Regions from separate parts of the Shewanella sp. 125m-7 genome, predicted to be linked through region 2. Evidence: predicted binding sites of a transcription regulator. Region 2 holds the regulator's gene; the other holds the start of a gene.
The links. The regulator LexA, encoded in region 2, represses DNA repair genes until DNA is damaged. The targets are predictions, from matches to a motif close to TACTGTATNNNNATACAGTA.

Region 1 (16,281 bases), on a different contig from region 2:
CATCAATACCAAAATGGGACAAAATATTTTGTCTAATAAAATCGATCACCCAAGTCTCCAGTTATTCTTTTATCTCTTTTTTTGCTATCTGGGCTTTTCCAGACTTTCCATGCAAATTGCCTATTTAAATTAGCTTCTAACTAATTTGTGCAAAGAGTCTGCTGTAATTTCTGCCTAACCCACTGCACATCTTCAGGGTAAGTCACGCCGTACCAAGATTCCTTGGCGACACTGACGTTTACCACCTTGTTAGTCTGAGCATCTGACGGGGCGTCGAGTCGAGCTTGCACCACAGTAGGCAAGTAACACTCGGCTTTCGGATGCTGACCATTGTGCTCAAGGAAGTGACTAAACTGCTGTTCAATCACCTCAAAGATATCTGGCTTGAAGCCCCAACACGTCATCGAAACCACGGCATCTTTGTCAATGGCAAAACGCTCTTCACCTAACGTACCAGTTAAAGCTGATGCTTCACAGCGAATATCGAGCCACTCGGCCACATCAATAAGCTTGCCCGCTTCGACTTGGCATAAACCTCGATTAACACCACCATTGTCAGACAGGGTTAAGCCGATGGGATAGGCGACCATCATCCAGTCGTCGTTCGCTGTCGATAATCCCTCGGCAAGTAAAGTAAAAGCACTGTCACCATAGAAATCGTCGGCATTGATCACCGCCATAGGGCCAACAACATGATTTCGCGCGCTCCAAAGCGCATGAGCTGTACCCCAAGGTTTTTGGCGTTGCGCTACATCGGCAAATGCATGCGCTGGCACAGGAAGGTCATCAAGTGCCTGAATGCAATACTCATAGCTAAAATCATCGCTCAGCTTTCCAGCCAACGCATCATCTAACATGCTGGCAAGTTCAGGGCGGATAACCAGTACTGCTCGAGTAAACCCCGCTTTATAAGCGCTCTGTAACGATAGTTCCAGCATGGTCTCACCATGTGGGCCAAGCTCTGCTAATTGCTTGTCGCCACCAAATCGGCTACCTAAACCTGCCGCTAGGATCACTAAGGTTAAATCCTGCGTGTTGTTACCCATTAACATTCAATCTCTCAAACCGTTGCGAATTCGCCTCACAATAAGGCGAAGCAGTTTAATGAGTCTATAGGCTAATTTCCAGCGCTAATCACCACTCGAGCCCAGTATAGATCTAAGCTTATAAATAAGTGCGAAATTCAGGGATCTTACCCAGTGCCGTTTGGCTACCCTTTAAACTAAAGTTATAGCCACAAAGGCTGACGTTACCGCGCCTTGCCATATCGACAATAATTGCTTCGGTATCTAAAGGTGAGAATCGTGCTTCAGTCCCGGTATCAGCCAGTAAATCAACGACTAATGGGCGGTACTCAGTGCCATTATTGAACCGTATACGCGAGCAGGTTTTATCACCTTTAGCTGTAGCGAGTGACCACAAGTTAGTCGGCGATCCTGTTTCACCTAACCAGCGCATAATCAATACATCATCCTCAAGCGCCAAACTAAAACCGTCGGGCAGAGATGTTGACACGCGTGCGACTTGAGGTCGGTCAGCGACATCGCTTAGCGATTGCTGGCCACTGCCGCTTACAGTTTCAATGTCGGCATCTGCTGTAGGAATTAACGACAAAAGGCTCAGCAGTAACATCACACCAACGATAGCGCCGCCCCCAATAAGCACGAGCTTTTTATTGGTTTGCAACAACTGTAATAGCTGCGCCATATTCAATGCAGTTTGTCTTGTACCTCTGCGAGACTGAGCTTGGTGGTGAGTCCTAGTCTCTGAGCTTTGCCCAACTTCATCTGAGGTATATGACTCGTCATGATGATTAACCGCTACACTCTCAGCGACCTCCTCGCCCCCTAAAGTCGGCTCGACTCGCACTCGAGAACTTGTCATTCGCACAGAGGCTTTACTGCTCGTCATATCGACAGGCCCCGAATACCCCTGCACATAATCGACTCGAGAAGGGGCTGCTAAAATAGCCAAATAGCCAATAATCAGCCCAGCTGTAACTAACAAGGTCAGCAATAACATCATGCTGTGAATATGTATTAAGGTGATGAGTACCAGCCAAAACGGGATTAAGGTTAACAAGACTAGCTGTGGTGCCTTAGCGCAATCTCGTAATCTGCGCAGACTAGTTAATGCCAGCACGGGGGTGAGTATTATCCCTACAAAGTACAAGGCTAAAGAAGGACTAAGAATCACAACAGCTAGCAACAAAGTGAAATAAATCAAACCACTAATTGACGCAAAACGCTGACCATTATCTAAACCATTGACACAAAAAAGCGACTTTACCTGCATATTTATACCGACCTTAACCCTATTCTTTAATTCGGCTGCTGCGTGATTGATTAGCAACAGCGCACCCAATTTCTATGCTCAGGCGAAAGCATAAAACGTAATGAAGTAGCCTACCCAATTTAGCGCTCAATGTCAGTGTTTTCGGGCAACTATCTCTGCTGACTCTAGCTTAAACTTGCGTGCTTCACAGACTAAAGAACATCATTTTCAATGGTAATTCACGCATCTGTGACTAGCGTAAATATCACCCTAGGCTGTATAATGGCTCGCTTAATCTTTTACACGCCATTTTTTGAGCTCGCAGCTAGCTCTAATTGGTGCAAAACATCGGATATGCAGCTCATGACCGCTCGCGGAAACCTATTTATCGTCTCGGCGCCAAGCGGCGCAGGTAAATCATCGCTTATTTCAGCCCTATTAAGGGACCAACCTGTAGATATGCAAGTTTCAGTTTCGCACACCACAAGACAACCACGTCCCGGTGAAGAGAACGGTCAACACTATCATTTCGTCAACCAAGACGACTTCAAGAGTTTAATTACCGATGGTGCTTTTTTTGAGTGGGCTGAAGTCTTTGGCAACTATTACGGCACGTCTCGTGTCACGATTGAGCAGACACTCGCACAAGGTATTGATGTATTTCTCGATATCGATTGGCAAGGCGCCCAGCAAGTTAAGCAGCTTATGCCTGAATCTATTGGCATTTTTATCTTGCCACCGTCAAAAACTGAGCTAGAACGCCGCCTAACGGGTCGCGGACAAGATAGTGCTGAAGTGATTGCCGACCGCATGGCGCAAGCCGTTTCAGAGATGTCACACTACAATGAATATGACTTCGTTTTAGTGAACGATGATTTCGACAAAGCATTGGCCGATCTTTTAGCGATCATTCGCAGTCAAAGATTAACCTCTGCTAGCCAAATTCATACGCAAAATGGTATGATTAAAGATCTGTTGGCAGGCTAACTGTCTTCATGTACAATTTTGCGTCATTTTTTCAATCGATAAAACACTGGAGTTTCCAAACATGGCTCGCGTAACTGTAGAAGATGCCGTAAACCAAATCGGCAACCGTTTTGATATGATTCTGGTTGCAGCGCGTCGTGCTCGCCAAATCGCTGTTCAGGGTAAAACCCCTATGGTTGATGAAGAGAACGACAAGCCAACGGTTATCGCCCTGCGCGAAATCGAGCTAGGTTTAGTCACAGCTGCGACTTTGGATGCCGATGAGCGCCAAACAGTTCGTGAACGTGAAGCAGCAGAAATCGCTGCTGTTGCTGCCATCGCTGAAGGCCGCAACAACGTCATATAAGGAGTAGAGTCACTTGTATCTGTTTGAAGGTCTCAAGGAGTCTGCTTCAGGTTATTTAGAACCTGAACAGGTAGAATTACTCAAGCAGGCCTATCAGGTGGCGCGTGATGCCCACGAAGGCCAAATGCGCACGAGTGGCGAACCTTATATTACCCACCCGGTTGCGGTCGCCCGCATCCTGGCCGATATGCGTCTCGATCATGAGACGCTTATGGCTGCTCTCTTACATGACACTATCGAAGACACCCCGGTAACAAAAGAAGAACTGGCTGAATTATTCAGCGAGTCTATCGCCGAATTGGTTGAAGGCGTCTCCAAGCTCGATAAACTCAAATTTCGCGATAAGAAAGAAGCCCAAGCCGAAAACTTCCGCAAAATGATGATGGCGATGACCCAAGATATTCGCGTCATCCTGATTAAGCTTGCTGATAGAACCCATAATATGCGCACTTTGGGTGCATTAAGACCCGATAAGCGCCGTCGCATTGCCCGAGAAACTCTCGAGATTTACGCCCCAATCGCTAACCGTCTTGGTATTCATAATATTAAGTGTGAATTAGAGGATTTAGGCTTCCAAGCCTATTATCCAATGCGATACCGCGTACTTAAAGAAGTGGTTAAAGCCGCTCGTGGTAATCGAAAAGAACTGATTCTAAGTATCGAAGCAGCCATTGAAACTCGCCTCGAAGATACCGCCCTTGAAGGCGCGGTAAAAGGACGCGAGAAGAACCTTTATTCCATCTATAACAAGATGCGCAATAAAGAACTGCCATTCCAAGAAGTCATGGATATCTATGCCTTTAGAGTCATCGTTGACTCTATCGATACCTGTTATCGCGTGATGGGTGCCATGCACGGCCTTTATAAGCCGCATCCTGGTCGCTTCAAAGATTATATCGCTATCCCTAAAGCTAACGGCTATCAGTCACTGCATACTTCGCTTTTTGGCCCTCACGGCGTGCCGGTTGAGATCCAAATTCGTACCGAAGATATGGACCAAATGGCTGACAAAGGGGTCGCGGCTCACTGGCTGTACAAAAAAGGCAGCTCAGCCGAGCAAGGCACCACCACTCAGGTGCGTGCCCGTAAGTGGATGCAAAGCTTGCTGGAATTACAGCAAAGCGCCAGTACCTCTTTTGAATTTGTTGAAAACTTTAAGACCGAACTCTTCCCTGAAGAGATCTACGTCTTTACCCCTGAAGGCCGTATTTTAGAGCTACCAGTGGGCGCGACACCGGTCGATTTTGCTTACGAAGTTCACACCGACGTAGGTAACACCTGTGTTGGCGCTAAAGTGAACCGTCAAGCCTACCCATTAAGTCAGCCATTAATCTCTGGCCAAACCGTCGAGATTATTATCGCTAACGGCGCACGCCCGAATGCAGCATGGCTTAACTTTGTGGTAACCGGTAAAGCACGCGCTAAAATCCGCCAACTATTAAAGAGCTTAAAAGAAGACGACGCTATCTTACTCGGTAAGCGTCTACTCAATCATGCACTCGGTGAGACTAAGCTTGATAGCTTGTCTGCTGAGCAAATTGAAAAAGTGGTTAAAGATACTAAGCACGACACGCTTGATGCACTGCTAGCTGATATCGGTTTAGGCAATGCTATGAGCATTGTTATTGCCCAGCGTCTTCGCGGCGATCAGGTTGATTCTGAAGAGCCTAGAGAAGACTACACCATGCCAATTCGTGGTGCCGACGGCATGCTAGTGACTTTTGCTAACTGTTGCCGCCCTATTCCGGGTGACGCGGTGATTGCTCATGTGAGCCCGGGTAAAGGCCTAGTGGTGCACATGGAAAGCTGCGCTAATATTCGTGGCTACCAAGGTGAACCTGATAAGTACATTCCCGTTCAATGGGATAGTGCAGAGGGGGTTGAATACCAAGCTAACTTGCGTGTTGAGATTGTGAACCATCAAGGTGCGCTCGCTAAAATCACCTCAATTGTGGCCGCTGAAGGCTCCAATATTCATAACTTAACCACAGAGGAGCGTGATGGACGAGTGTTCCTCATTAATCTACGCATTTCTGTGCGTGACCGTATTCATTTAGCCAACGTAATGCGCCGGATCAGGGTATTACCTGAAGTCTTGCGTACATCTCGGAATCGATAACTTACTCAATACTGTACTCAACAAAGACAAGGATAGATCATGGCAGAGAAAATCATCATCGCAACCGCTAAAGCGCCACAAGCAATTGGCACTTACTCGCAAGCCGTAAAGGTCGGTAGCACGGTTTATTTATCAGGCCAGATCCCACTTGTTCCAGAGACTATGCAGATTGTCAGTGATGATTTTGCAGCGCAGGTTGTGCAAGTATTTGATAACCTAACCGCAGTATGTGAAGCAGCAGGCGGTTCGCTAAGCGATATCGTTAAGCTAAATATCTTTATGACAGATTTAAGCAACTTTGCCACAGTCAATGAAATTATGGGTCGCTACTTTGAGCAACCTTATCCAGCCCGTGCTGCAATTGGCGTTAAGCAATTGCCAAAAGATTCACTGGTTGAAATGGATGGCGTGATGGAGATTTAATCCTCATCAGCCAACCATATGGGCGCCACGGCGCCCATTTTTTTGTTTAACGTTAGCTATTTAATGTTTGCCTCGTTACGCTCCCAGAGCAACAACTCTTAACCCAAAGTACAAAATAGAAGCCAACCATGAGTCCTGAACGTTTCGCCCGTATCAACCAAATGCTCGATAACCGCCAACCCGATCTCACCGTATGCTTAGACACCGTGCACAAGGGCAACAACATTGCCGCAGTGCTGCGTACTGCCGATGCCGCCGGTATTCATGAAGTTCATGCAGTATGGTCAGAGCTTGAAATGCGCGTATCTGGCAATACCGCATCGGGCAGCCAACAATGGGTAAAGACGCGCGTACATCAGAGTATGGCGCAAGCGGTTGATGTGTTTCGTAGCCAAGACATGCAGATTTTAGCTACCACCTTTTCTGATACTGCGGTCGATTTTAGAGAGATTGATTACACCCGCCCAACGGCGATTATTTTGGGTAACGAGCGCGATGGTGTCAGCCCTGAAGGCATAGCTAGCGCCGATCAGCACATCATCATCCCGATGATCGGCATGGTGCAGTCACTTAATGTCTCGGTTGCTGCCGCGCTGATTATGTATGAGGCTCAGCGACAACGCACCGAAGCAGGCATGTACGGTACGCGCAAACTTGATGACGCTTATTGCCAAGTAAAACTGTTTGAGGAAGGCCATCCTATTTACGCTAAAGCCTGCCGCCGTAAGAAGCTGCCCTACCCAGCAATTGATGACGCTGGGCAAATCATCGCTGATGACGATTGGTGGCAAAAAATGCGTGCACCTTCAAACTAACACTAAGCCTAAACCTAAAGTTAAAGCTCAGCCTCAATCAAAAGTAGCAGCACTTAGACCATCAATATTAAGTGCTGATATTTTGCATCCCTAACAACTCTATCACCAGCACGTTCAAACCACCCGCGACAAATACCCCTCTCAACCCACCACAACAAAATTGTAACACCCGTTTGAAAAAGTTTGTCTTAGATCACATTTTTCGCCATACTCAATATTGCAGCAGCCTGTTAAACGAACGATTAAAACAAAAAAAACAGTAACAGGTTGAATTGGAATCAACACTAATCAATATGGAAATGCGATGGAATCTTCTATGAAAACCCCGATTGAGATGCTTGAACATTGGGTTGAAAAACAAGGCGATCAAGTTTATCTAAAGCAGCCTATTGACGGTCAATACAAAACTTTTACTTGGCGCGATGTGCAAACCAAGATGCAACAGATTGCCGGCGCCCTCAGACATCTAGGTCTCAACCCCGGAGATAAAGTTGCGGTACTGTCTAAAAACTGCGCCGAATGGTTTATCACCGATCTTGCTCTGATGCACGGCGGCTATATTAGTGTACCGATTTACCCGACCGCCAACGCCGACACCATTCGCTACACCCTTGAGCACAGTGAAGCTAAAGCAATTTTTATTGGTAAACTCGATTATTGGGCCGACCAAGAAGCGGGGGTCGGCGGTGAGATCCTGCGTATTGCTATGCCCTATGACACTATGCCGTCTCAGTATCACTGGGACAGAATGCTGACCTTAGGCCAGCCCTTGATTGATGCTCCTCTGCCTACTGCAGAGCAAATAATGACCATCATTTATACCTCTGGTTCAACAGGCAAGCCTAAAGGCGCGATTCAAACCTTCGCTAGCTACACCTGGACCTGTACAGCAGTTGTGCGCGACCTTAATACCGATGTTGAGGATAGATTGCTGTCTTATCTGCCGTTAGCGCATATTACTGAACGTGTCGCCATTGAAGGCTCCTCATTTTACTCTGGCAGCAGCGTAGCCTTTGTCGATAGCCTAGATAGCTTTGTGGCCGATGTGCAGCGCGCAAGACCCACTGTATTTTTCTCGGTGCCGCGCCTGTGGAGCCTATTTCAAAAAAATATTATCGACAAAATTGGTTACAGCAAACTTAACTTTTTGCTTAAAGTCCCTATCGTAAGCGGCATAGTTAAACGTAAGATTCATCAAGGCCTAGGTCTAGAGCACTGCCATTTACTCGGCTCCGGTTCTGCACCCATTCCACCATCACTGGTTGAGTGGTACCACAAGATTGGTCTCGATATTTCAGAGGCGTGGGGCATGACTGAAAACTGCGCTTACTCCATTATTAACTATCCGTTTGATGCGCGTAAAATTGGTTCCGTCGGCCGCGCTGTTGAAGGTTGTGAGGCCAAGTGCTCTGATGTTGGCGAACTGCTCGTTAAGAGCCCTGGCCTAATGCAAGGTTATTATAAGCAGGAAGAAGAGAGCGCTCAGTGCTTCGATGAAGATGGCTTCTTCCACACTGGTGACCTATGTACTATCGATGATGAAGGCAATGTCAGCATTACTGGCCGCGTTAAAGACAACTTTAAAACCTCGAAAGGTAAATATGTGGCACCTGTACCTATCGAGCGTAAGCTAGCGCAAGACCCTCATATAGAGATGATCTGTGTTATCGGTTCAGGCTTACCTCATCCAATCGCCTTAGTTCAACTTTCAGAAGGTGCTGCACTTCAAGCAAGAGAAGAAGTCAGGGCTTCGTTAAAGGCGACAGTCGATGCCGTTAACCCTCACCTTGAATCCCATGAAACTGTTGACGCAATTGTTATCGTCACCGAACCTTGGGACGTTGACAATGACGTGCTAACGCCTACATTAAAGATTAAGCGTCATGTACTAGAGAAAAAGTTTAGTGAAAAAGTGGACGGTATACGCGGAGGCAAAGTCTGTTGGGAAGATGAGATCTAAACTTCTCAGCCTTGCCCATTAACGAATAACGGCACACTTCAAGGTGTGCCTTTTTGTTTTTGTGACAAAAATAACCCAATTAACTAAATTTAATGGCTAAGAAGCAGTTTTTGATTGCGCTATTTGTGAAAGAAACTATTCTTGCCATCCTTTCAAATAAACCCAAATTATAGAGTTAACCATGTTTATTTTATTGTCGATACTCGGCGGCTTTTTAATTCTTACTGTAGGTGCTGAAGCCTTAGTGAGAGGCGCAAGCCAAATCGCACTTAGATTGGGGCTTACCCCTCTGATCATTGGCCTGACTATTGTTGCCTTTGGTACCAGTGCACCAGAGCTTGCTGTTAGCGTTAAATCTGCAATTGCAGGTAATAGCGGCATCGCCTTAGGTAACGTAATTGGCTCAAACATCGCTAACATCGGCCTAATTTTAGGTATTACAGCACTGATTCGCCCAATTAAGATTGAGTCTCAAATGGTGCGCCGCGATATTCCAATCATGATTGGTGCGTCACTATTGTTTTGGAGCCTATTGCTAGATGGTGGCCTAAGCTTCTGGGATGGCGTCATTTTATTTACGCTACTGGTTGCTTATTTAGCCTTCAGCTACTTCACAGCAGAAAAGCAAACTGGCGATGATGCTGAAGATGTGAAACAAAATCCAATGCTATCGGTTTTGTTTATCGTTATCGGTATTAGCATGTTAGTTGGCGGCGGTATTTTATTCGTTGATGGCGCGGTCGCTATGGCAACATCTTTCGGCATTAGCGAGGTTATCATCGGCCTAACTGTCGTTGCGATTGGCACCAGTATGCCTGAGCTCGTGACCTCAATTGTGGCAGCCCTTAAAGGCCAGAGCGATATCGCAATTGGTAACGTTGTTGGTTCAAACATCTTCAACGTACTCGGTATTTTAGGTGTTACAGCACTTATTCACCCGATTATTGGTAGCGAAATTAGCAACCTAGATTGGGCTGCTATGATTGCCCTAGCCGTGTTATTGCTACCCTTTGCCTACACGGGTTTGCGTATTGGCCGCCGCGAAGGTGGGTTATTAATTGCTGGCTACTTGGCCTATATCGGCTATATCGTTGTTCAAGCGATTTAATTAGCGCCCCCAGTAAGAGCTTAAATAAAAAGGCCTAACGTGCAGATGATACGTTAGACCTTTTTTATCTCCCTTCATTTCTACACTCAATAGCGACTCTTAATTGCGACCTTAATATAGTCACCTTGTCACAATGACAGATGTCATCCTAAACTGATGACGTTTGTATCTGCCGATTAAAATCACAATGTCCAACACTAAAGCCTTCCCCGCCACAGGGCTGAAAAGAGGTTGTCATAAAATCTAAAACCTCAGATTTGCGTAAAACGATATCTCTGATAATATATGTATAAATTTACAGTGTTTGAGTGCTAACCGTTTGCAAAGACTCGATCTTGTTCCTATCACAGATCTTAAGGGCGTCGCTAAGAAGATGGCCGAGAGATTAGCCAAGCTGAGCATAACAACAGTGCAAGATCTGTTGTTTCATCTGCCGCTGCGCTATGAAGATCGCACTCAAGTCTACCCTATTTCCTCACTTTACCCAGGTAGTTACGGCACCATCGAAGCTGTGATTCAATCAAGCCAAATTATCCAAGGCCGTAAGCGCATGCTGACCTGTACGGTGCGTGATGATACAGCTAGCTTAACCCTGCGCTTTTTTAATTTCTCTGTCGCGCAGCGTAACGGCCTAGAGATCGGCATGACTATTCGTGCCTATGGTGAAATTCGCCGTAGTATGCATGGCGTCGAGATTATTCATCCTGAATATAAGTTGATTACTCCGGGTGAAGATCTACAAGTGAGTGACACGCTAACCCCGGTTTACCCGACCACTGAAGGCTTAAAGCAAGCGAGTTGGATCAAGCTTACCGAGCAAGCATTAGAGATGTTAGAGCGCGGTGGATTACAAGAGTTACTGCCGCCAAACCTGCAGCCCAATAATTTAGACTTAAAGCAGGCACTGCAAATACTGCATCGGCCTAATAATCAAGTGTCGCTATTTGAGCTGGAGCAAGGCACGCATCCAGCGCAGCAACGCCTCATTCAAGAAGAGTTATTGGCACATAACTTAAGTATGCTACGCCTACGTCAACGCAGTAATCGCGACAAAGCGGTCAGCATGCATGCCACGGGGCAGTTACTTAATCCCTTTTTAGCCACTCTCCCCTTTAAGCCTACAGGGGCGCAGCAGCGAGTCGTTGCAGACATTACTCAAGACTTAGCCAAACATGAACCTATGATGCGCCTAGTACAAGGCGATGTGGGCTCGGGTAAAACCTTAGTCGCTGCTTTAGCAGCTTTGCAAGCGATAGAGAGCGGTTATCAAGTCGCCATGATGGCACCAACTGAATTGTTAGCCGAACAACATGTGATTAATTTCGCCGCCTGGTTTGAGCCGTTAGGCCTTAAAGTCGGCTGGTTAGCAGGTAAATTAAAAGGTAAAGCTAGAGCCCAATCGTTAGCCGATATTGAATCTGGTGACGCGCATATTGTCATTGGTACCCATGCTATTTTCCAAGAACAAGTGGTATTTAATAAACTGGCACTGATTATTATCGATGAGCAGCACAGATTTGGCGTACACCAACGCCTAGGCCTACGTGAAAAAGGCATTAGCCAGGGTTTTCACCCGCATCAGCTCATTATGACGGCAACACCTATACCACGTACCTTGGCGATGACTGCTTATGCCGATCTCGATACCTCAATAATTGATGAGCTACCACCGGGCAGAACGCCGGTGACCACAGTCGCGGTTTCAGATCAACGTCGTGAGGAGGTCATCGACCGCGTCAAGCAAGCGTACATCAATGATAAACGTCAAACCTACTGGGTATGCACCTTAATCGAAGAATCAGAAGTACTCGAATGCCAAGCTGCAGAAGACACGGCAGAAGAACTTAAGCGTGCCCTGCCCGAGTTAAAGGTAGGCTTAGTTCACGGCCGTATGAAGCCCGCTGAAAAGCAACAGATCATGGCCGACTTTAAAGCCGGTGAGCTAAACTTATTAGTTGCCACCACGGTGATTGAGGTTGGTGTCGATGTGCCTAATGCCAGCTTAATGATCATCGAAAACCCTGAGCGTTTAGGCTTAGCTCAGTTACATCAGCTTAGAGGTCGGGTTGGGCGCGGTGCCATTGCAAGTCACTGTGTGTTGCTCTATAAGGCGCCACTCTCTGCCACTGCAACCAAAAGGATTGGGGTGCTAAGGCAGAGCAATGATGGCTTTATTATTGCGCAGCAAGATTTAGAGATCCGTGGTCCTGGTGAAGTCCTTGGTACTAAGCAAACCGGCATTGCCGACATGAAGATTGCCGACTTAATGCGAGATCAGGCACTTATTCCTCATGTTCAAAAGTTAGCAGCCCACGTTATGCAACAAGCTCCAGCTAGTGTTGACCCTATTATTGAACGCTGGTTAGGCGACCGCGAGCAGTTTGTACAAGCATAAGCTGCTACATTCGTCAGCTTTAAAAATTAAATATCCTTAATAGAGCTTCAAACTATAGACAATCGCTCGGATTTTTGCAGAATGGATTGAAGCTATACTTTTATCAATTAGTCGTATCACTGCACCCTAGCAGAGGAGTTAAAATGCAACTCAGTCAAGAAGATAGAATTTCCCCACAGGAAAAGAGTTCTGGCACCAATGGTTTAGCCATTTTAGCTATCGTTGCCGTAGTGGCGTTATCCGCTGGCGGCTACTATTACCTCAGTGATAATGATGAAATCGAAGAGCAGCAGGTCATCGTCCCAGTGGTGATCCCCGATCCGATCCCTGAGCGACCTCTTGAAACAGAAGCCTTGCCAGAGCCTGAAGTCGTTGAAGTTGAAGCGGTACAACTACCTGAAGTCGATCCCGTGCCAGAAGTTGAGCCCTTACCCGCATTGGTTGATAGCGATGCCTATGTACATCAGAAAGTGACCGCGATTGCCGATGGTATGGCAATTGAACCACTATTGATTGAAGACAACGTAGTGCGTCAGTTTGTGGTTTTTGTTGATAACTTAGCCCAAGGCGAACTCGCGCGCAAAGTGAGCCCACTGCAAGCACCAAGCACGCAGTTTACAGTCTCGGAAATTGCCAACAAGACCTATATCAATCCAGATAGCTACCATAGATATGACCTGTATGCAGACTTCCTTTCAAGCTTAAATGATCAAGAGCTAGCAAAAACCTACAAAGAGATGACTCCGCTGTTAAGTGAAGCATTTACTGAACTAGGCTATAGCAAGACCTCATTTAATGATCGCATGCAGCAAGCTATCGAGGTGATGTTGGATGCACCTATCATCGAACAGCCGATTGAATTAGACGGCGTTAGCGTTAACTATCAGTTTGTTGACCCTAAACTAGAGGCGCTGCCTAATGCGCAAAAGTTGATGATCCGTATGGGCCCTGAGAACGCTAAGAAAGTGAAGTCAGCACTACGTCGACTACAAAAACACTTAAACTAAGCAGTTAAACTAGCGCAAGGTTTTCACCTAGTTTCCTATCTAAAAGTCCTGTATTAACAGGGCTTTTATTCAAATCCAACATTTTATCACTCAGCAGCTACCTTCAAGCGACACCTGTATCACAAAAGGACTTATTGCCCCACGATTTATGATGTAGAATAACGGCTGTTTATGACGTTACTTTTGGCCACTTGCTATCTTTCTTGGTCAGAATTATCTTTTATTTGTCAGGCAATACGAAAGGATATTCGTATCTGAGGCGATGCATTTGAAGTTCAGCATTCTTTCATGGGGCGCATGGTCGCCGCAGTACCAACAAGCCTGTGAGTGGCTAAACTGGCCAATGCCAGTCTCAGATGCAACAGTGCTGCACGCCGCTGTGCCTAAACTTTCCCATGTTCCAGCAATGCAGCGCAGACGGCTCAGTAAACTCACCAAAATTATCCTTGAAGCGGTTAACCAATGTCAGCCAGCTGAGCAATGTCGTAGCGTTTTTGCCTCCCAGCATGGTGAAATTAATCGTACTATTGGTTTACTCGAGAATATCGTGGATGAATCGCCGCTATCACCCACGGGTTTTAGCCAATCGGTACATAATACCGCTAGCGGTATTTTCAGTATTCTAACGGCTAATCAAGCTCAATCGACCTCGATTGCAGCGGGAAGCAACACGTTTTCTCAAGCATTTATCGAATCCTATGGACAGTTACACGCAGATCCTGAGCCGTTACTATTAGTCTATGCCGACGAACCCGTGCCTCAGGTTTATCAGCAATTTACCTCTGAGCCAGCATGGCCTATCGCTGTTGCTTTTATGCTAGCGCCCGCCGACGACTCACAAAACGCGCTGGCAACACTGACATTAACCCCAATAAATCAACAAACTGAAATCGACAACACGCTCAGTTTTGATCTACTGCTATCGAGTCTGGCAGCGAAACAGAATGTCAGTGGATCTTTTTCTGGCTGGCATTGGGAGCTAAGCTGTGTCTGAGCCCGCTATGGACAAGTCCGCTGCCGATAAGCCCACCATGTATAAACAACCACTCGCTCCCAAGTTAATGGGTATCGCTTACGTTCCACGTTGGCTGGGCGGCACCGCTTGCTATATCGCTTTTGGCCTTGGTGGCCTGCTGAGTTCACTGACCATACTGCCAATACTTAGATTTTGGCCTGGTAGCCACCAGCAACGCATTGAGCGAGTGCAGCGAGCCGTGCACATCATGTTTAAAGGCTTTGTCAAAATGCTCACTTGGGCCGGCGTTATCAAGGTCTCTCATGGAGATTTAAGCCGCCTCAGTCATGCTAAAGGAGTGATTGTCACTGCCAACCACCCAACCTTAGTCGATGTGGTCGTGTTAATCAGCTTAATGCCCAATGCTGGGTGTATTGTTAAACAAGGCCTTTGGCGCAATCCCTTTTTACGTGGCGTTGTCTCTTGCGCCGGCTATATTCCTAATCGTGGTGCAGAGTTGCTACTGCAAGATTGCAAGTCAGTACTTGAACGTGGCACTAACCTGATCATCTTTCCGGAAGGAACACGCACCAAAATAGGTGAAAAAATTAACGATTTTGCACGTGGGGCAGCCAATATCACCCTGCGCACTCATAGCGATCTGTTGCCTGTATTTTTAAAAACCAATACTGTGGGCCTTAGCAAGCAGCAAAAGTGGTACCAATTGCCTAGACGGACAATTGGCATGCATATCGAAATAGGCGAAACACAGCCCTATTTACGTTATGATGCCGATGCAGGCGGCGGCGCAAAGATGGCACGACAACTGACTCGTGACTTAGAAAACTATTATAAACAACAATTAGATAGATACTTATGAGCCTAGAAAACGAAGTAAAACAACTGATCATCGACTGTCTTGATTTAGAAGACGTGAGTATTGATGATATCGACTCTGACGCGCCACTATTTGGCGAAGGACTTGGGCTCGATTCTATCGACGCATTAGAACTTGGCTTAGCAATCAAGAAGCAGTTTGATGTGAAAATTGAAGCGAATTCTGAAGCGACCAAACAACACTTCTATAGCGTTGCTAGCTTAGTCAGCTTTATTGAGTCACAGCGAGCGTAGGAGGAATTATGCAAAGTCGTGAACAGATCCTTAAAATGCTGACTCAAATCTTAGTCGAAGAATTTGAGATAGATGCAGACGATATCACCCTAGAAGCCTCCTTGTATGAAGAGCTCGATCTAGACAGCATCGATGCTGTAGATTTGGTGATCAAACTGCAGCAAATGACAGGTAAGAAAATCAAGCCTGAAGAGTTTAAAGCGGTGAGAACCGTAGATGATGTCGTGTCGGCTATCGAAGGCTTAGTCCAAGCGTAATGCGGCTCTTTTTGCAAATAGTGACAAGCCTAGTGGTAATAACTTATCCACTGGCTGTTTATTTCGGTTTGCACTATTTGCCTGCTGGCACCATTGCGCTCGCCTTATGTGCAATATTAGTCTTGCGACTGATATTGCAACAGCAAAAAGTAAAGTCATTGATGCTGCCGCTGCTTGTTGGCATAGGCTTAACGGCTGGAAGTTTTATTGCTAAAGAGAATGATTGGTTACTGTTTTATCCTGTGGTGATTAACCTCACCATGCTAGGACTTTTTGGTTATTCACTAAAACACGGACCCAGCATGATAGAACGGCTAGCCAGACTTAAAGAGCCTGACCTGCCCGATGAGGCTATCGGTTATCTCAATAATGTCACCTTAATCTGGTGTGGCTTATTTATCTTTAATGGCACGATGGCACTCTATACAGCGCTTTATACCAGTATCGAAATTTGGACACTTTATAACGGGCTAATCGCCTATTTGCTTATCGGGTCGCTACTTG
Region 2 (16,281 bases):
ACGGCTGAAATATATCAGGCCGATTTCAGCCTCTGTTGTTGTTCAGGATCTACAGTCCATAAAACAGAGACCGACGACTAAATCGCTCGGATATAACTAAATATCGTTGTTATCACTTGTTACACTACTTGGTGTTTAAATATTGATCAAGATCACTTTTTGATTCATTTGCATATTATGGAAATAAATTGCAGGTAATAAAAAAGCCCTCGAATGAGAGCTTTAGCCGAACTGAGTTTCTTTACTAGAAAGAAGATATTAGAAAGAAGGGCTTGATACTTTAGTGGATGGCGCCAAAAAGAGAGGCTTGAGCAAAAGCGCTGCCCTGAGTGTTTATCCTGCTATCCAGTGAATGGCAGTTTGCATTTTTAATGCGACTTCCAATGCCATTTTCGCTGCTACTTTCAATCGTACTTTCAATTAAAATACCAGCAGCGCGTGCGCTTTTAGCAACGAGCTGTAGACGGCGACTATCACGAGCATCTAAAGCGTTAGTCCAAGTAATAACCGCACTCGATGTACCACTAGTTAATGCTTTCTCCATTGCCCAGAGGGTTTCAACTTCATCTTTAGCATGAACTAACAATATTCTATCCATTCTAACGCCCGCAGCGGCCAGCATCTGCTTATAACCTATGTTCGGCGGGCTGATGAGTACAATCCAACGGCCTTGCTGGCTCAGTTGCGAGAGCTGTGCACTAATTTGTGTTAGCTCATCACGTCCTTGAGTTTGGGTCACCATAGTCGTGATATGGTTAGTTGCGTTACTGGTCATATTTGTCGACGGCATATCTTGCCAAAGACCTGGATGACGCGGGCTGGTACCTATTAGTTTGTTCATTGCCAGTCTCCATTACGGATCACACCAACGGCTAAGCCTTCAATACTTAAGCTTTGGTTCGCAAGATCAACTTCAATCGGTGAGTATTCTTCGTTCTCTGCATGTAAGAAAACTTTATTGCCTTTCTTCTCGAAACGTTTCACTGTGACATCGTCTTCGACACGAGCGACGACAATCTGGCCGTTGCGAGCTTGCTGTATTTTATGTACAGCTAGTAGATCACCCTCAAGTATGCCAATGTTCTTCATACTGTCACCACGGACTCTAAGTAAAAAGTCAGCAGAAGGGCGGAACATCGCAGGATCGACTTTATAGTGTTGCTCAACATGCTCTTGGGCAAGAATGGGTTCACCCGCAGCAACTTGGCCGATAAGCGGTAAACCTAAATCAGCTTCTTCAGTGCTTTCTTGGGTTAACTTAATACCGCGAGACGTACCCGGCATAATTTCAATACAGCCTTTTTTAGCTAAGGCTTTTAAATGTTCTTCGGCAGCATTGGCTGATTTAAAACCTAAACGTCTCGCGATCTCGGCACGGGTAGGTGGCATGCCAGTATCTGCAATATTACGTTTAATTAGCTCTAAAATTTCAGCTTGGCGCGGTGTAAGTGGTCTCATTGTTAACCCTGTCTTTCTATACAGTACCTGTGAGTATATACAGTATTTTATTGAGCGCAAGTAATAACCAGTTATATTGTTTTGTGTGGGATCCAGTTTCAAATGAAATAAATCCAGCGATGTGAAACTCGTTATTGAATAGTGGCTGAAGTTAACTATTATTTTGTCCTACATCTGCGCTTATAAATTTAGATAAGACCTTTGAATGGAAATTCGATGGAAGTAGGGATTTTGAGTGAATATGTAAATTAGGCTTAGCTCAATTACGCCCCATTTCGTGCCTGCATTAATTGAACTTTCGTGCAAACTGACCCCTGCTTGACTTTGTTTTGCTCATGCCGGAAATGTGTTTAAGGAGGTGGCGGCTTACCAGTCTATGAACTAGCTACTGCATCTGCGCATATACCCCATTGAATCAAGGGGTAAATGCTAGACAATTACCATGGATATGAGAATATAAAATCAGTGATACCTTCTTCATCTGGAACATTTCATAGTATGACCATCCATCATGTACCGATAGAGCGCCGATTCGCAAAACCCTCTGAAAAACACCTTGTCGAACCCGACTTTTTGTCGTTATGGGGCGAAAATACATCTGGCAGTCTGAGCTGGGATGATTTTAAGGACAACCGTTGTGTCGTTGTGCTCGCTGATGGTAAATGTGGCAAAACTCATGAGTTTAAAAGACGAAATGAAATACTCCGGGCTAACGGGAATGTATCGTTTTTCATTCCGCTTGAGCAGCTCCAAGACAGTGAAGTTCTAGATATATTGTCAGATGAAGAAGAACATACATGGGAAGATTGGCTTGCAGCCCCCGATCAGACGGCAGTGTTCTTTTTGGATGCTGTAGATGAGCTTAAGCTTCGCCAAGGAACGCTTCGTAAGGCTTTGAGGAAAGTTAAAGATACTCTCGGCGAAGCTCTATCGAGGGCAAGATTTTTTATATCTTGTCGTCCAAGTGATTGGAATGAGGAGTTGGACGTTAAAGCCCTATCAACAATACTGCCGCCGGGAAAAATAGACCAGACACAGTTACAACCTATAGACGGAGAGCAAGTTTTCTTACAGGTTATTTCTCGTAAGGAATGGGCTAGTAATAAAACTGAGCGGGAGATTGATGATCATGACTCCCCTGACAAGATCAGTGTGGTAAGCCTTCTACCTTTTACTCAAAGCGAAGCTTTGGAATTTGCGAAACTATACTCTCCAAGTGCCTCAGAACAGTTTAATCACCAATTATCAGAAAAATAACCAAGACACCCAAAATTGTTGGATAGCGATTCCTCTACGATTCCTCTACTAGGCTTTAGTTAAGGTTGAACAGAGGAGTGTGTTATGCCAACGCCAAGAAAAGCGTTAGTCAGCTTGGAAGATACCCCTTATTATCATTGCATAAGTCGCTGTGTTAGAAAGGCATTCCTGTGTGGGGTTGATATTCACACGGGACAATCCTATGAGCATAGGCGTGACTGGGTCGAAAGTCGGCTGTTGCAGCTAGCTGAAGTGTTCGCAATCGATATCTGTGCTTTTGCGGTGATGAGTAATCATCTGCACCTTGTATTGCGGGTTGATGCTGAGTTGGCTAAGAGCTGGTCAGATATCGAGGTTGTAACGCAATGGCAAAAACTGTTCAAAGGCGACAGCCTGAATCACGATTTTATTAAAGCTGAACCTCTTGAATCTTATCAACAAACAATCATCAATAAGCGGATAAAAGAGTACCGACTTCGACTCATGGATATCTCCTGGTTTATGCGGGCGCTTAATGAACCCATAGCCAGAAAGGCCAATGCTGAAGATAAGTGCAAGGGTCGATTTTGGGAAGGGCGCTTTAAGTCGCAAGCGTTACTTGATGACGCGGCGGTGCTGGCTTGTATGGCCTATGTCGACCTCAATCCTATCCGAGCCAATATAGCGATATCTCCAGACACCTCAGACTTCACCAGTATCCAGCTGCGCATCAAAGCGGCAGTTAACGGCGAACAACCTAAATCGCTACTCCCTTTTGTAGGCGATGAGCATCAAGATATGCCTAAAGGACTGATGTTTAATGCAAAAGATTATCTACAACTCGTTGATGATACAGGTCGAATCCAACGCCATGATAAACGAGGTGCTATCAGCCCATCCTCACAGCAGTTGCTGCACCGCTTAAACATACCTGCCGAGAACTGGCTTAAAATGACCGCCGAGTTCACGAAAATATTCAAAGGCGCAGTGGGCAATACACAAGAATTATCGACGTATTGTGAACATCTAGAGCGTAAACGACGACAAGGTGCAGCCAATTGTCACCGATGGCTAGATTGTAGTTAGTTTACGTTAAACCTACTCAACCCTTTTTACGCTACCAGACTGATGTTTGGGCATTTTTGCTGCGTGATTTTCATTTTAATTGCTGATATTTTGCTCGCAAGTCATGTTCAGCTTGTGATTGTCGAGCTTAGGCAAGGTATGAGTCAAAAGCTTTGGCCATTTGAGTTGTGATTGAGGACGATAAGTACTGTAAATAATAATGGCTGTCTCAGTTATTTTAGTGGTGAATAGCTTTTGTCCAAACTTTAAAATTCTTAGCTACATTTAGATTTACTCTATGCCCCGTGCTTACCTCTAAATGAGGCCTGTCACTCGTTGAAATTGAGAGTTTCATTTTGGCTGGATTTCTGCGGATAATTTCACCTTATCCCGGATCGTTCGATTATGCCTATCTGGATTTCAGCTCTTAACTTATTGATTTCATATTCGGGGGAGTTTCACTTGAAACTGGATCCCACATTTGAAATGTGGCAACTGATCTTAATACCCTTATAACTGCATTCTGTACTCAGTATCTACATTTAGGCTTATGTAAGATCGATAAAACTTTTGATTTTATAAACTAGGCTATTATTAACTAAAATCGTTTTACTAGAGTGGCATCATGAGCCGATTATCTAGCAAGAACACTAGGTTAAATCACCGTAAGTTGGTTTCATTAGGGCTGGCTATTGGTGTGATGTTATCGGCTGCTCTGACAGTCTCTTCCCTAGCCGGAGCTCTTGTCTCTGAACCGGTTAATCCTGCCGAAAATGCCTCGCTGCCAACGGATAAAGATTCTGCTAAAGAAATGATTCAAAAAGCGATGGATAACTGGCGTGGGTTAACCTCTTCGAGTCTGTTAACTATGGTGATCCATCGTCCAGACTGGCAGCGCTCGATGACGGTACAGGGCTGGACTCAGGGGGATAAAAAATCATTGGTTCGGGTCACTGAGCCAAAGGTCGATGCGGGCAACGCCTTTCTTATTGATGATAAACAGATGTGGAGTTATTCGCCTAAAATCAATCGGGTGATAAAAGTACCATCGTCGATGATGAATCAAAGCTGGATGGGCAGTGACTTCTCCAATAAAGATGTCAGTCGTACCACGGAGTTACTCGATGATTATTCACATCGTTTGATTCATACCCAAGAGCTTGATGGGCATAGGGTGTACACCATCGAGTCAATCCCCCACGAGTCAGCGCCTGTGGTATGGGGCAAGCAGGTCACCGTGCTTAGGGATGACTGGGTGATGTTGCGTCAGGAGTTTTGGGATCAAGATAATAAGCTGGTTAAGTCGATGGAATGCGGTGACATAGAGGCTGTCGGTAATAGAAGTGTTGCGATGCGTTGTCGCATGTCTCAGGTTGAAAAAGCACTAGAGTGGACCGAGATCCGTAATCAAAATGTCCGTTTTGATATGACGCTGCCGGGCTATATGTTCACCCTGTCTAATCTTAGAAACCCCCGCTGATGCGCGGCCAAATTCTTTTGGCATGGCGAAGCCTATGGCAGCATAAGCGTCGTACATGGCTAACCGTTGGCGCGATGATTTTCTGTAATACCCTATTGGTATTTATGATCACCATGCAAGCGGGTACTTATCCGATGATGATTGAAAATACCTTGCGGATTTTTTCCAGCCAACTGCAGATAAATCAACAGGGCTACCTAGATGAGCCTGAATTACGCAAACGAATTACCGATAGTCGTAGTTTAGTCGCAATGATAGAGCGGCAGTTTCCAGAGCTCGATGTCCTTCCCCGCAGTAGTGGTTTTCTATTAGCCGCGAGTGAACACCGTAGTGTCGGAATGCTCGTTAACGGCGTTGTTCCTGATAAGGAACGCCGCGCGTCGATCATTGCGCAGCAGATCATTATGGGGCACTACCTAGACGCTGGCGATAACAATCAAGTCGTGCTTGGGGATCGTCTGGCTAAAAATCTACAGGTCAAAGTTGGTGACGAACTCACTGTGATGGGCTCAACGATGGAGGGAGGGTTCGCCGCTGGCGTGCTGTTGGTTACTGGGATTTTTAACACTGGGATTAATGACGTCGACCGTACAACCTCGCAAGTCTCTTTGGCCACTTTTCAACGAATATTTGAGATGCACAATCAAGTGTCGCTTGTGAGTATTAACGCCCCCTCTATGTCACAGGTAAGCTTTTATCGGCAGCAATTACAGACCCTATTGCCTGCACCTTTGCAAGCAGGGACTGAGTTAACCGTTCATGATTGGCAGCAGCTTAATCCCGGAATTAAGCAGGGGATTGAGGCGGATCTCTCTAGTGCCATTATTATGTATGCGGTGCTGGTCTTGCTAGTGATCTTAGGGGTAATGAATACCCAGCTCATGGCGGTATTAGAGCGCACTAAAGAGTTTGGCATCATGCTGGCGATAGGCTCTAAACCGAGTCGGTTATTTACACAGATATTAATTGAAACCTTAATGATGGGCATTATAGGTATGTTGCTTGGTGCGCTGCTGGGCGGTGTTATTGCGGCTTACTTTAGCCAAGTTGGTATTGCGCTTCCGGGGATGGGAGACATAGGAGCGCAATTTGGTATCGGAGATCGAATATATCCCTTGTTGTCGCCACTTTCTGTATTGATTGGCCCGCTAGTGGTCTGTATCGGTTCTGTATTGGTCTCTATCTATCCAGCGTTTAAAACCTTAAGCCTCGAGCCAATTAGTGCGATGCAGAGTAAATAACATGGGCCATTTTTTTAATCCTGTTCTATTTGTGTTGGCGTGGCGTAATCTTTGGCGCAACGGCAGGCGTACTCTTATTTTACTATTGGCGATTAGTTTTGGGGTGTGGTCGATGATCGTGGTGTCGGCGTTTCTGCGCGGTATGGTCGATGGCATGAACCAGACCTCGCTAAATAACCTACCGGGAGAGATCCAAGTGCATCAGCATGAATTTCTTAATGATCAGAATGTGATAAATCATATTTCAGAGCCTGCAGACGCTTTGCTGAGGCAACTTAACCAGTCGTGGATTACTCAATGGGCTTCTAGGATCAGCTCTCCGGTGATGATCGCCAGTGAGCGTGTGACATTGGGTTCTCAGTTAATTGCGATTGCGCCGCAACAAGAACCTTTTACTGTGGGCGAGCTCGAACTTGTGGCGGGAAGAATGCTCGAGGATGGTGAGGACAACGGCATCATTATCGGCCAGAAAATGGCGGCTAGACTCAAGACTGATCTCAATAAGCGAGTCGTTATCACATTGCAGGATGTCGATAATGAGATTGCCGAGTCTGGAGTGCGTGTGGTTGGGATCTATCACAAACCGACAGAACAGGAAGAGCTCGCGACTATCTACACTGGAAAGGGCTTTATCCAAAAATTGCTAAATATGCCGAATAAGGTGACCGAAATAGCAGTATTTACCGATGGTCAGCAATCGTTAGGGCGAGTGACTTCTAGCCTTGAAGAGGTTGTCGATGATAACTATCAAGTTGCAACTTGGCGTGAACTCAACGGCTATCTGGCTGCAGTATCTGACTTGATGAATAGCTACATTATTATTTTTATTGTCATCGTTTTTAGTGTGCTTGGCTTTGGTTTAGCTAACACCTTGTTGATGTCGATATTTGAGCGACAGCAAGAGATAGGCTTGATTTTGGCGCTGGGATTACAGTCAAAGTCGGTTGTTTTTATGATTGTGATTGAGGCTGTTCTACTCTTGATAACAGGGTTGATTGTCGGGGATACATTGGCACTGGTTACGACTTATTCGTTGGCTGCTGGCATCGACCTTTCTGCTATTGCTGATGGACTGGCGATGGCGGGTATGGATACCAGGCTATACCCAGTGCTTCATTGCCAAGATGTTATCGCAGCCAATATTATCGTTATTGCGCTTGGGGTTATCACCAGTTTATGGCCGGCGATTAAGGCGGCACGCTCTAATCCCATAGAATCAATCAATACCGCAGCTTAGCAAGATAAATAAGAAGGTAATCAATGAGTAACATAGTTTGTAAGCAACTGGTCAAAACATTCCAACAGGGTGATCAGACAATCTATGGATTAAATCATGTCTCATTAATGATTGAGCAGGGCGAGATGACGGTGTTGTCTGGCCCGTCTGGCTCAGGAAAAACCACCTTGCTCAATGCAATAGGTGGATTAGATGAGCCCGATAGTGGGACAGTCTATGTTGGTGATGTTGAAATAACCGGGCTGACAAAGTCTGCGCGAGCCGATGTGCGTTTGCAGAAAATAGGCTTTGTTTTTCAGGCTTATAATCTTATTCCTGTTTTAAGCGTCCAAGAAAATGTCGAGTTTGTTATGCAGCTGCAGGGGATCTCTGCAGCTGAGCGGAGGCGTCGCAGCCAAGAAATCTTATCAGAGGTGGGGCTAACGGGGCTTGAGACTCGAAGACCTGCGCAGCTTTCTGGTGGACAGCAGCAGCGGGTGGCTGTTGCCCGTGCCATTGTCTCAAAACCTGTGTTGATTTTAGCTGACGAACCTACGGCTAACTTGGACTCTAAAACATCGGCACAACTATTGGAGCTGTTTACACAGTTAAATCGTCAGCATGGCATTACATTCTTAATTGCTACCCATGATGCACAGGTGTTTGACTACTGCAGCCGTCATATCTACATGGTTGATGGCAAAATCGTTACCGATTCAACGAGCTGAGATTGAGTCATGGGTAAAGAATGTAGCAACAAGCGAGCGGATAAACGTTTTTTGTGGCGTAAGCTCCCTATTCTGACCTATTTTTTGGGGCTCTGTGGTTTGCCATTTTTTCTAGCGTCTGCAGAGTTACAGCATCATGGTCATCTCAAGTATGAGTTAGATGGGTATGCTTTTTCTGATAGCAGTGTTTACCAAGCACTTTATGGCCAGCAGCAGCTTAATCAAACTGCGCAGTTTCGTTATCACCTCGGGAGTCGCTGGCAATCGGGTTGGCTAGCCGAAGTCGATTATCAACTGCTGGCGGGCTATGGCAAACACAGATTCCAAACCCGCGCACTGACGAGTGATTATTTAAGCCTTAGCTCGGTGATAAATGATGAACAGCGACTATTTAACCTGACCGACACCCTCACAGAGCATAGAGATTTTGTGATGCTGCAGCGTTTAGATAGGGCCATCGTGGGCTATCAGGGGGACAATAACGTGATTAAGTTTGGACGGCAGGCGCTCACATGGGGTAATGGCCTGTTTTTTAACCCCATGGATTTTGTCAATCCATTTGACCCCAGCTCACTCGATAAGGAGTATAAAACTGGCGATGACATCTTGTATGGCCAGCACCTACTACAAGATGGTAGCGATCTACAGGCGGCCTATGTTATTCGGCGAGATAGTAATTCTGATGTCACCGCTGATGTCGCCACATTAGCGCTTAAATATCACGGTTTTTTTGATTACATACATGAGTATGACCTCTTGCTGGCGGAACACTATGACAGCCGTGTCGCAGGTGTTTCTAGCATAGTCAGTGTCGGAGGGGCGATTTGGGCAACGGATCTGGTCGCAACTTGGGGGGAGCAGAACTATCTCTCTTTAGTCAGTAACTGGAGCTACTCTTGGGTTGGGTTTGAGCGGAATATGACAGGAACCCTTGAGTATTTCTACAATGGCCTTGGTATTGGCAATGGCGATTATAGTCCCGAGTCGCTATTGCAACATCCTCAGCTGGTGGCAAAGATAGCGCGTGGCGAGCTGTATAATCTCGCGCAAGATTATCTTACCGGCAGTGTTTATATTGAGATGACACCGCTGTGGTCAATATCGCAAAACCTTTTTTATAATGTATCGGATAGCTCAGCCCTGTATCAGCTGCTTAGCCAAAACAGTTTGAGCGATGATCTTCGCTTAACCTCGGCGCTTACCGTGCCTATTGGCGCTAACGGTACAGAGTATGCTGGACTCAAGTTTACCAATGACCAGTATTTTAGCTTCGAGCTATCCTTCTATGCGCAGCTAGCTTGGTACTTTTAATGAATTGGATTAAATTGGAATGAACGCGATTAAATGCTGAATTATTAATAGCTTTAGTCATTTTTAATCTGTAAGTCTTTGTTCTATAAATACACAAACAGGACAGAGTGCGGTAATAAGAGAATAGCGCAAACTATTTAAATATCTGGTATTCTAGCTGCTTATTAGAAGCGACTAACATTGCATATAAATATGTCCAAACAAGACTCTCTTTGGTTCAAATCTTTACGTTGGTTACAACGTAAACTCGTTCAAACAGTCGTGGTGCCTCACGATCCATTCGACGATCTCAATCTCGACCCGAGTAAGCCGCTAGTATATGTAATGAAAACTGAATCTGTCAGTGACATTGCTGCGCTTAGCGAAATGACGGCTAAACTCGGCTTACCAAGCCCTTATGAGGACTTGGAGGTCAATGGTATCAGATCGCCTAGAGTTGTTTGTCTAGAAGGAGGCAAGCCTCTTTTTGGTCAGCGTGAAGGCGGAGAGCAGTACATTGATAGCTTCAAAAAATTACTCAGCGTTCATAAACAGAACCGCGAGTTAGACATTCAATTAGTGCCAGTCAGTCTTTATTGGGGACGTACTCCAGGTAAAGAAGACGACACTATGCGCGCTGCGGTACTTGAGCGTCAAAACCCGACTTGGTTACGCAAGTGCTTGATGATCTTGTTCTTAGGTCGTCATAACTTTGTACAATTCTCTAATGCTGTTTCGCTGCGCTATATGGCTGATGAGCACGGTACCGACAAACGTATCGCGCAAAAGCTTGCTCGCGTAGCACGAGCTCACTTCGAACGTCAGCGTAAAGTCATGACGGGGCCTCAGCTGCCTAAGCGTCAGGCCTTGTTCCATGCTTTACTTAAATCAGATTCGATTACCAAAGCGATTAAAGAGGAAGCGGCAAGTAAGAAGATCTCTGAAGCCGAAGCGCGCGCCAAAGCGATGGAGTATCTTGATGAGGTCGCAGCCGATTACTCAGATAGCTTGGTGCGTATTGCCGAGCGCTTCTTAACTTGGCTGTGGAATAAGCTTTATAAAGGCATCAATATAAAAGGTGCTGAGCAGGTCAGGCAGCTACACCACGATGGTCATGAGATTGTTTATGTGCCGTGTCATCGTAGCCATATGGATTACTTACTGCTGTCTTATATTCTCTATTATCAAGGTATGGTTCCGCCGCATATTGCTGCCGGTATTAACCTTAACTTCTGGCCTGCAGGCCCAGCGTTCCGCCGTGGTGGAGCCTTCTTTATTCGCCGTAGCTTCGGTGGTAATAAGCTTTATACCGCCGTGTTCCGTGAATATCTCGATCAGCTATTTGCTAAGGGTTACTCGGTAGAGTATTTTACTGAAGGGGGTCGTTCACGCACCGGTCGTTTGCTTGCACCTAAAACAGGCATGCTTGCGATGACACTAAACAGCGTGCTGCGCGGAGTGGAGCGCCCTGTAACGCTAGTGCCAGTATACCTAGGCTATGACCATGTAATGGAAGTGGCGACTTATCACAAAGAGCTTAGTGGTAAGAAGAAAAAGAAAGAATCCGTTTGGCAGATTTTTGGTGCTATTCGTAAGTTAGGTAACTTTGGTCAAGGTTATGTGAATTTCGGTAAGCCTATTACTTTACATAACTTCTTGAATGAACATGCGCCTAGCTGGCGTGATGATATTGCAAAAGATCCCGATCAAAAGCCTACGTGGTTAACGCCTGTTGTTAATATCTTGGCTAATCAGGTAATGACCAATATTAACGATGCTGCAGCGGTGAGTTCGGTAACGTTAACCAGTATGGTGCTGCTCGCTTCTGAGCAAAATGCATTAGAACGTTCTCAGCTAGAGAAACAGTTAGATCTGTATTTAACGCTACTAAAAGAGCGTCCATATACTGAATATACCTCTGTGCCTCAAGGGACGGGTCATGACTTGGTATCTCAAGGTTTAGAGCTTAAAAAGCTGCAGATTGAAAGCGATCCGCTAGGCGATATCATCTCTATTGATCAAAGCATTGCGATCACCATGACTTACTATCGCAACAACATCATTCATCTTATGGTACTGCCGTCTTTAATCGCCGCGTGTTTGCTGCGTAAAGAGAGTTGCAGCCGTGATGATGTGATCGCTATCGTTAATGACTTCTACCCGCTGCTCGAAGCCGAGTTGTTTATGGGGATTGAAGATCCTACTCTGTACACTAACCAGATCCTCGATATCTTCGTGGCTCAAGGCTTAGTTGTTGAAGGTGATCATTTTGAGGTTGTTGATAGCTGTATCAACCAGTTGCTACTCTTGTCTGGTACGGTGGGCGAAACCATGCAGCGTTACGCAATTCTGTTTAACTTACTCGAAATTAAGCCGAATATGGAACGCTCTGAGCTTGAAAAAGACAGTCACCGCCTAGCACAAAGATTAGGCGCGCTTCACGGTATTACTGCACCAGAGTTTTATGACAAGAAGCTATACGCTACGCTGAGCGTCAAATTAAAAGAGCTAGGATATCTAGCTGATAGTGAAGGGTGTAGTGATATTAAACGTATAAAAGAAACTGCCAACTTGTTGTTACGTTCATCTGTGCGACAAACTATTGTCGATAGTGTACATGCGGAGCACAAGGCTTAATGGCAAATCATATGAATGCAGCCAAAAACAAGGCTGCAGGTAAGTCGCTATTAGGTGGGGCAATGATCATTGCTGGCACGACTGTCGGTGCGGGTATGTTCTCGCTACCGGTTGTGGGTGCGGGTATGTGGTTTGGCTATTCGATGTTGATGTTAGTCGGTATCTGGTTTTGTATGTTGGTGTCGGGCTTGATGTTGCTTGAAACTAACTTACATTTTGAGCCGGGCGCGAGCTTCGACACCTTAACTAAAGCAACCTTAGGTCAGTTTTGGCGTATCGTGAACGGCTTGTCGATAGCGTTTGTACTGTACATTTTGACTTACGCCTATATCAGTGGTGGCGGCTCTATTGTTAATCACAGCCTTGAAGGGCTCGGGATTAACTTGCCTCAAAGTGTTGCAGGTTTAGTGTTTGCTGCGGTATTGGCAAGCATAGTGATTATTAGTACCAAGGCGGTCGATAGAATTACTACGATAATGCTTGGCGGTATGATTATTACCTTCTTCCTTGCAGTAGGTAATCTACTGATTGATATTGATACCACTAAGCTGTTTATGCCTGATGGCGAGCCAAGTTACGCGCCGTATCTACTCGCGGCACTGCCTTTTGGACTAGCGAGTTTTGGTTATCACGGTAACGTACCTAGCCTAGTTAAATACTACGGTAAAGAGCCAAAGACAATTATCAAGGCACTGTTTATTGGTACCTTTATTGCGCTGGTTATTTATAGCTGCTGGTTAATGGCGACCATGGGTAATATCCCGCGTAGCCAATTTATTGAAATTATCGGCCAAGGCGGCAATATGGGCGTGCTGGTTGGTGCCTTGTCTAACGTGATGGCAAGTAGCTGGTTAAACACCATGTTGAGCTTGTTTGCTAACTTAGCGGTAGCATCGTCTTTCCTAGGGGTGACCTTAGGTTTGTTTGATTACTTAGCGGATCTGTTTGGCTTTGATGAGTCACGTAGCGGGCGCTTAAAAACCGCAGCGGTCACGTTTATTCCACCAACCATCTTGGGTATTTTGTTCCCGAACGGCTTCTTAGTTGCTATTGGTTTTGCAGCTTTGGCTGCCACTATTTGGGCGGCGATAGTGCCGGCTATGATGGCCTATAAGTCACGTAAGATGTTCGCCGATAGCGACAGCTTTAGAGTCCCTGGTGGTACACCTTTAATCATCATCGTGATTATATTTGGCTTGGTGACGGGGGCGTGTCATCTCCTTGCTATGGCCGGGATCTTACCTGTCTACGGCTAGGTAATGTTAGCCCGTTAGATTGAAAAAAAGCCTCTTTTTAAAGAGGCTTTTTGTTGTCTAGCTTTAGCTTATTTAAGTATTGAACCGGTGTTTGACGGCGAAAACGAGCGAATGAACGACTAAAACTATGGGTGTTGGCATAACCGAGTCGGCTCGCTATCTCAGCAATATCCATGCCTTCCAGCATATATTTTATCGCCTGATTACACAGAATATAGCCAGATAGATAGGTAAAAGTGAAGCCGAGTTTTTGCAATCGTCTTTGCATTTGTTGGCGCGAAATATTGAAAAGGTTGGCCACCGCATCCACGCTGGGTAAGCCATAATAACGTGAATAATTGACCATCTCGTAGAGAACCTTAGGCGTGTCTGTAGGCTGAGGCATATTTAAATAGTTTTCTAGCTGATACAGCGGAATCGACGCCGTAAGAGGTTCAGGTATATAGCTGTAGTCGTCGGTAGACATTAACAGCTGATCAATGCCTAGCCAGATCTCAGTTTGTGGCGCGTTCCAAGTGACTGGGCAACCAAATAGCGCCTCAATCTCAGCATGTTGAATTGGAGAGCCACTCAGGCGCACTTTACGTGGGCTATAATTAGCGCCAACATAGTTTTTGATGGCGTTAAACAGGGTCAAAGCCACTCGTAGAGAGTCGTGAGATCGGGCTTTACCTTTGACAAAAGGATTGCAGTAACACCACTTTAAAATTTTCCCCGACTGCTGGGCGTAATAGCTCGCACCAGACTGAAAGCAACAAACTCCATGGTTGATACGCCGAAATGAGATCGCAAGATCGGGGGCGCTTAAAAACCAATTCCCGGGAACCTCAAGGTTTTCTAAGGTTAGATATTGCTGGATTTGTACCATAAAATCCGCTTTTCCCGTTAACGTCTCGATTTGATCAAACCATTTGGATACCTCGCTAAAAGGGATCAGCGTCATTCGGTCTTGAAGCAGTAGTTTGGGTATCCCTAAATCGGCTGGCGTCACGCCATAATGAGCCTCTACGCCTTCTAACACCGAAGCGATATAGCAAGAGCGGATAAAGGCCGTATTAAGCAACATAGTGAATACCCAAGGAGACTGATGACCTAATTGAATCATAAAGTGACGTTAAATGACATATAAGTGTACTTCATCTTGTGGTGAGGCAAAGAAAAGGCAAACTACGCAGCCAAAACACTTTTTTGAGGTTTTTTTATGAGCTTGTTCAGCATGCCATTCGTTGATTCAGGAGTTGATACCGCGCTGCATAGTGTTGCTGCAGTGGTCATGGTACTTACGGTAGCGGCTGCTGCATTTGGATTTTGGAAAATTCATGACATGCCAATTAACAAAGCGCATAAAGAGCAACATCACCAAATAGGATTGATTACCGCGCTTACCTGGATAGGTTTTATTTGGCATTGGGTATGGGTTATTGCGGTCATCATCGCTTTTGTCGACGGTGAAAAAGCGCTGCGCCGAATTAGAGATGTGTGGCGCGAGAAAGAATCGGCGACAGAGCAGGCTGATATGACTGCCAAAGAGGAGCAAACGAATGCTTGAGGGATTAGCGGTATGGGCACTGTTTATTTATCTACTGCGCCTAGTCGGTATGCCATGGAACACCTACAGTAAGGCTTTTGCCTACTTAGGAGGAACGGGCTGGCTTATGTTTGTATGGGTGGGGTTGCTCAACTACACCCCGATGGATCTCTCGGGTGGTTCTTTGGTGCAATCGCCCCATATTCAGTTGCGCCCAGCCAACTCGCAGATAAGAGGCAACGTTGACAATATCTATGTGCAGCCTAATCAGCAGGTAACGGCTGGCCAGCTCGTCTATGACTTAGATGCCGAGCCGTATCAAATTGCGCTAAATAAAGCGCTCGTGGCCCAAGCAAGCGCCAAGGTAGGTCTGTCTCTTGCAAATGAAGATGTCAAATTGGCATTAAAGCAACACGAAGTCGCGATTGCCGATGTCAGTATCACTAAGAATGAGCGTAATGCGGCCACTAAAGATCTCGCATGGAAACAAAAAAACTTGGCTCGTTATGTTGAGCAAAATCGTGTGGTACCCGATACCATCACCAAGAGTTTGCTCGATGAACAGCAAACTGCGGTCGATCTGGCTCAGGCACAAGTGCAGACCTATTCGACTCAAATCGAAAAGGCACAGATGGCACAGCATACAGCACTGCTGAATATCGAAAAATCTAAGCTTGCTGTAAAGAGTCGTCAGTCAGATCAGGACAGTGAACATGAAAATGTGGCTCAGGCGCAGTGGAATTTAGACAACACTAAGATCTACGCTCCAGCCGATGGCTACGTGACTAACTTTATTATGCGCGAAGGACAGTATATCGGCGTGGCTCCACGTATGCAGATGTACACCAATGAAAAGTATGTACTGATGCGGGTGAATCATCAGGCTATTCGTAACGTGAAGGTCGGGCAATTAGCCGAGTTCGCCTCTGCGGTTTATCCGGGTAAAGTGTTTAGTGCCGAAGTTGAAGGTATCGTCGAGGCGACAGGTGAGTCACAAGGCCGTTTGGTTGCTTTAGATGATAATGTGAGACAAACCACGGCGCAGAACCTAAACAATAAGCATCATTTTGTTCGCCTTAAACTGACTGAAACAGGCGATTACGACATTCCTGTGGGCTCGGTGGGATTGGCCTGGATCTCAGGTAC

Region 1: a site for LexA is predicted at 10,316-10,335, ahead of recG (ATP-dependent DNA helicase RecG). Genes of this name have one in related genera too.

What each region holds. Positions count from the first base shown of each region.
Region 1 is NZ_JBRILQ010000003.1:81,525-97,805, reverse strand. Features, by position in the region: gene ACVBIL_RS02230 (phosphotransferase enzyme family protein) at 1-49, opposite strand, end outside; gene ACVBIL_RS02225 (nucleotidyltransferase family protein) at 141-1,046, opposite strand; gene ACVBIL_RS02220 (DUF805 domain-containing protein) at 1,165-2,295, opposite strand; gene gmk (guanylate kinase) at 2,638-3,261, shown strand; gene rpoZ (DNA-directed RNA polymerase subunit omega) at 3,323-3,607, shown strand; gene spoT (bifunctional GTP diphosphokinase/guanosine-3',5'-bis pyrophosphate 3'-pyrophosphohydrolase) at 3,621-5,726, shown strand; gene ACVBIL_RS02200 (RidA family protein) at 5,766-6,149, shown strand; gene trmH (tRNA (guanosine(18)-2'-O)-methyltransferase TrmH) at 6,278-6,964, shown strand; gene ACVBIL_RS02190 (AMP-binding protein) at 7,269-8,924, shown strand; gene ACVBIL_RS02185 (calcium/sodium antiporter) at 9,106-10,032, shown strand; gene recG (ATP-dependent DNA helicase RecG) at 10,352-12,427, shown strand; gene ACVBIL_RS02175 (DUF3014 domain-containing protein) at 12,571-13,434, shown strand; gene ACVBIL_RS02170 (beta-ketoacyl synthase chain length factor) at 13,697-14,428, shown strand; gene ACVBIL_RS02165 (lysophospholipid acyltransferase family protein) at 14,466-15,269, shown strand; gene ACVBIL_RS02160 (phosphopantetheine-binding protein) at 15,266-15,520, shown strand; gene ACVBIL_RS02155 (acyl carrier protein) at 15,529-15,777, shown strand; gene ACVBIL_RS02150 (hypothetical protein) at 15,777-16,281, shown strand, end outside.
Region 2 is NZ_JBRILQ010000017.1:6,967-23,247, forward strand. Features, by position in the region: gene ACVBIL_RS09885 (cell division inhibitor SulA) at 281-841, opposite strand; gene lexA (transcriptional repressor LexA) at 838-1,458, opposite strand; gene ACVBIL_RS09895 (hypothetical protein) at 1,957-2,715, shown strand; gene ACVBIL_RS09900 (transposase) at 2,800-3,780, shown strand; gene ACVBIL_RS09905 (outer membrane lipoprotein-sorting protein) at 4,385-5,239, shown strand; gene ACVBIL_RS09910 (ABC transporter permease) at 5,239-6,480, shown strand; gene ACVBIL_RS09915 (ABC transporter permease) at 6,482-7,717, shown strand; gene ACVBIL_RS09920 (ABC transporter ATP-binding protein) at 7,741-8,424, shown strand; gene ACVBIL_RS09925 (hypothetical protein) at 8,434-9,735, shown strand; gene plsB (glycerol-3-phosphate 1-O-acyltransferase PlsB) at 9,928-12,351, shown strand; gene mtr (tryptophan permease) at 12,351-13,607, shown strand; gene ACVBIL_RS09940 (AraC family transcriptional regulator ligand-binding domain-containing protein) at 13,645-14,712, opposite strand; gene ACVBIL_RS09945 (MFS transporter) at 14,809-15,156, shown strand; gene ACVBIL_RS09950 (HlyD family secretion protein) at 15,149-16,281, shown strand, end outside.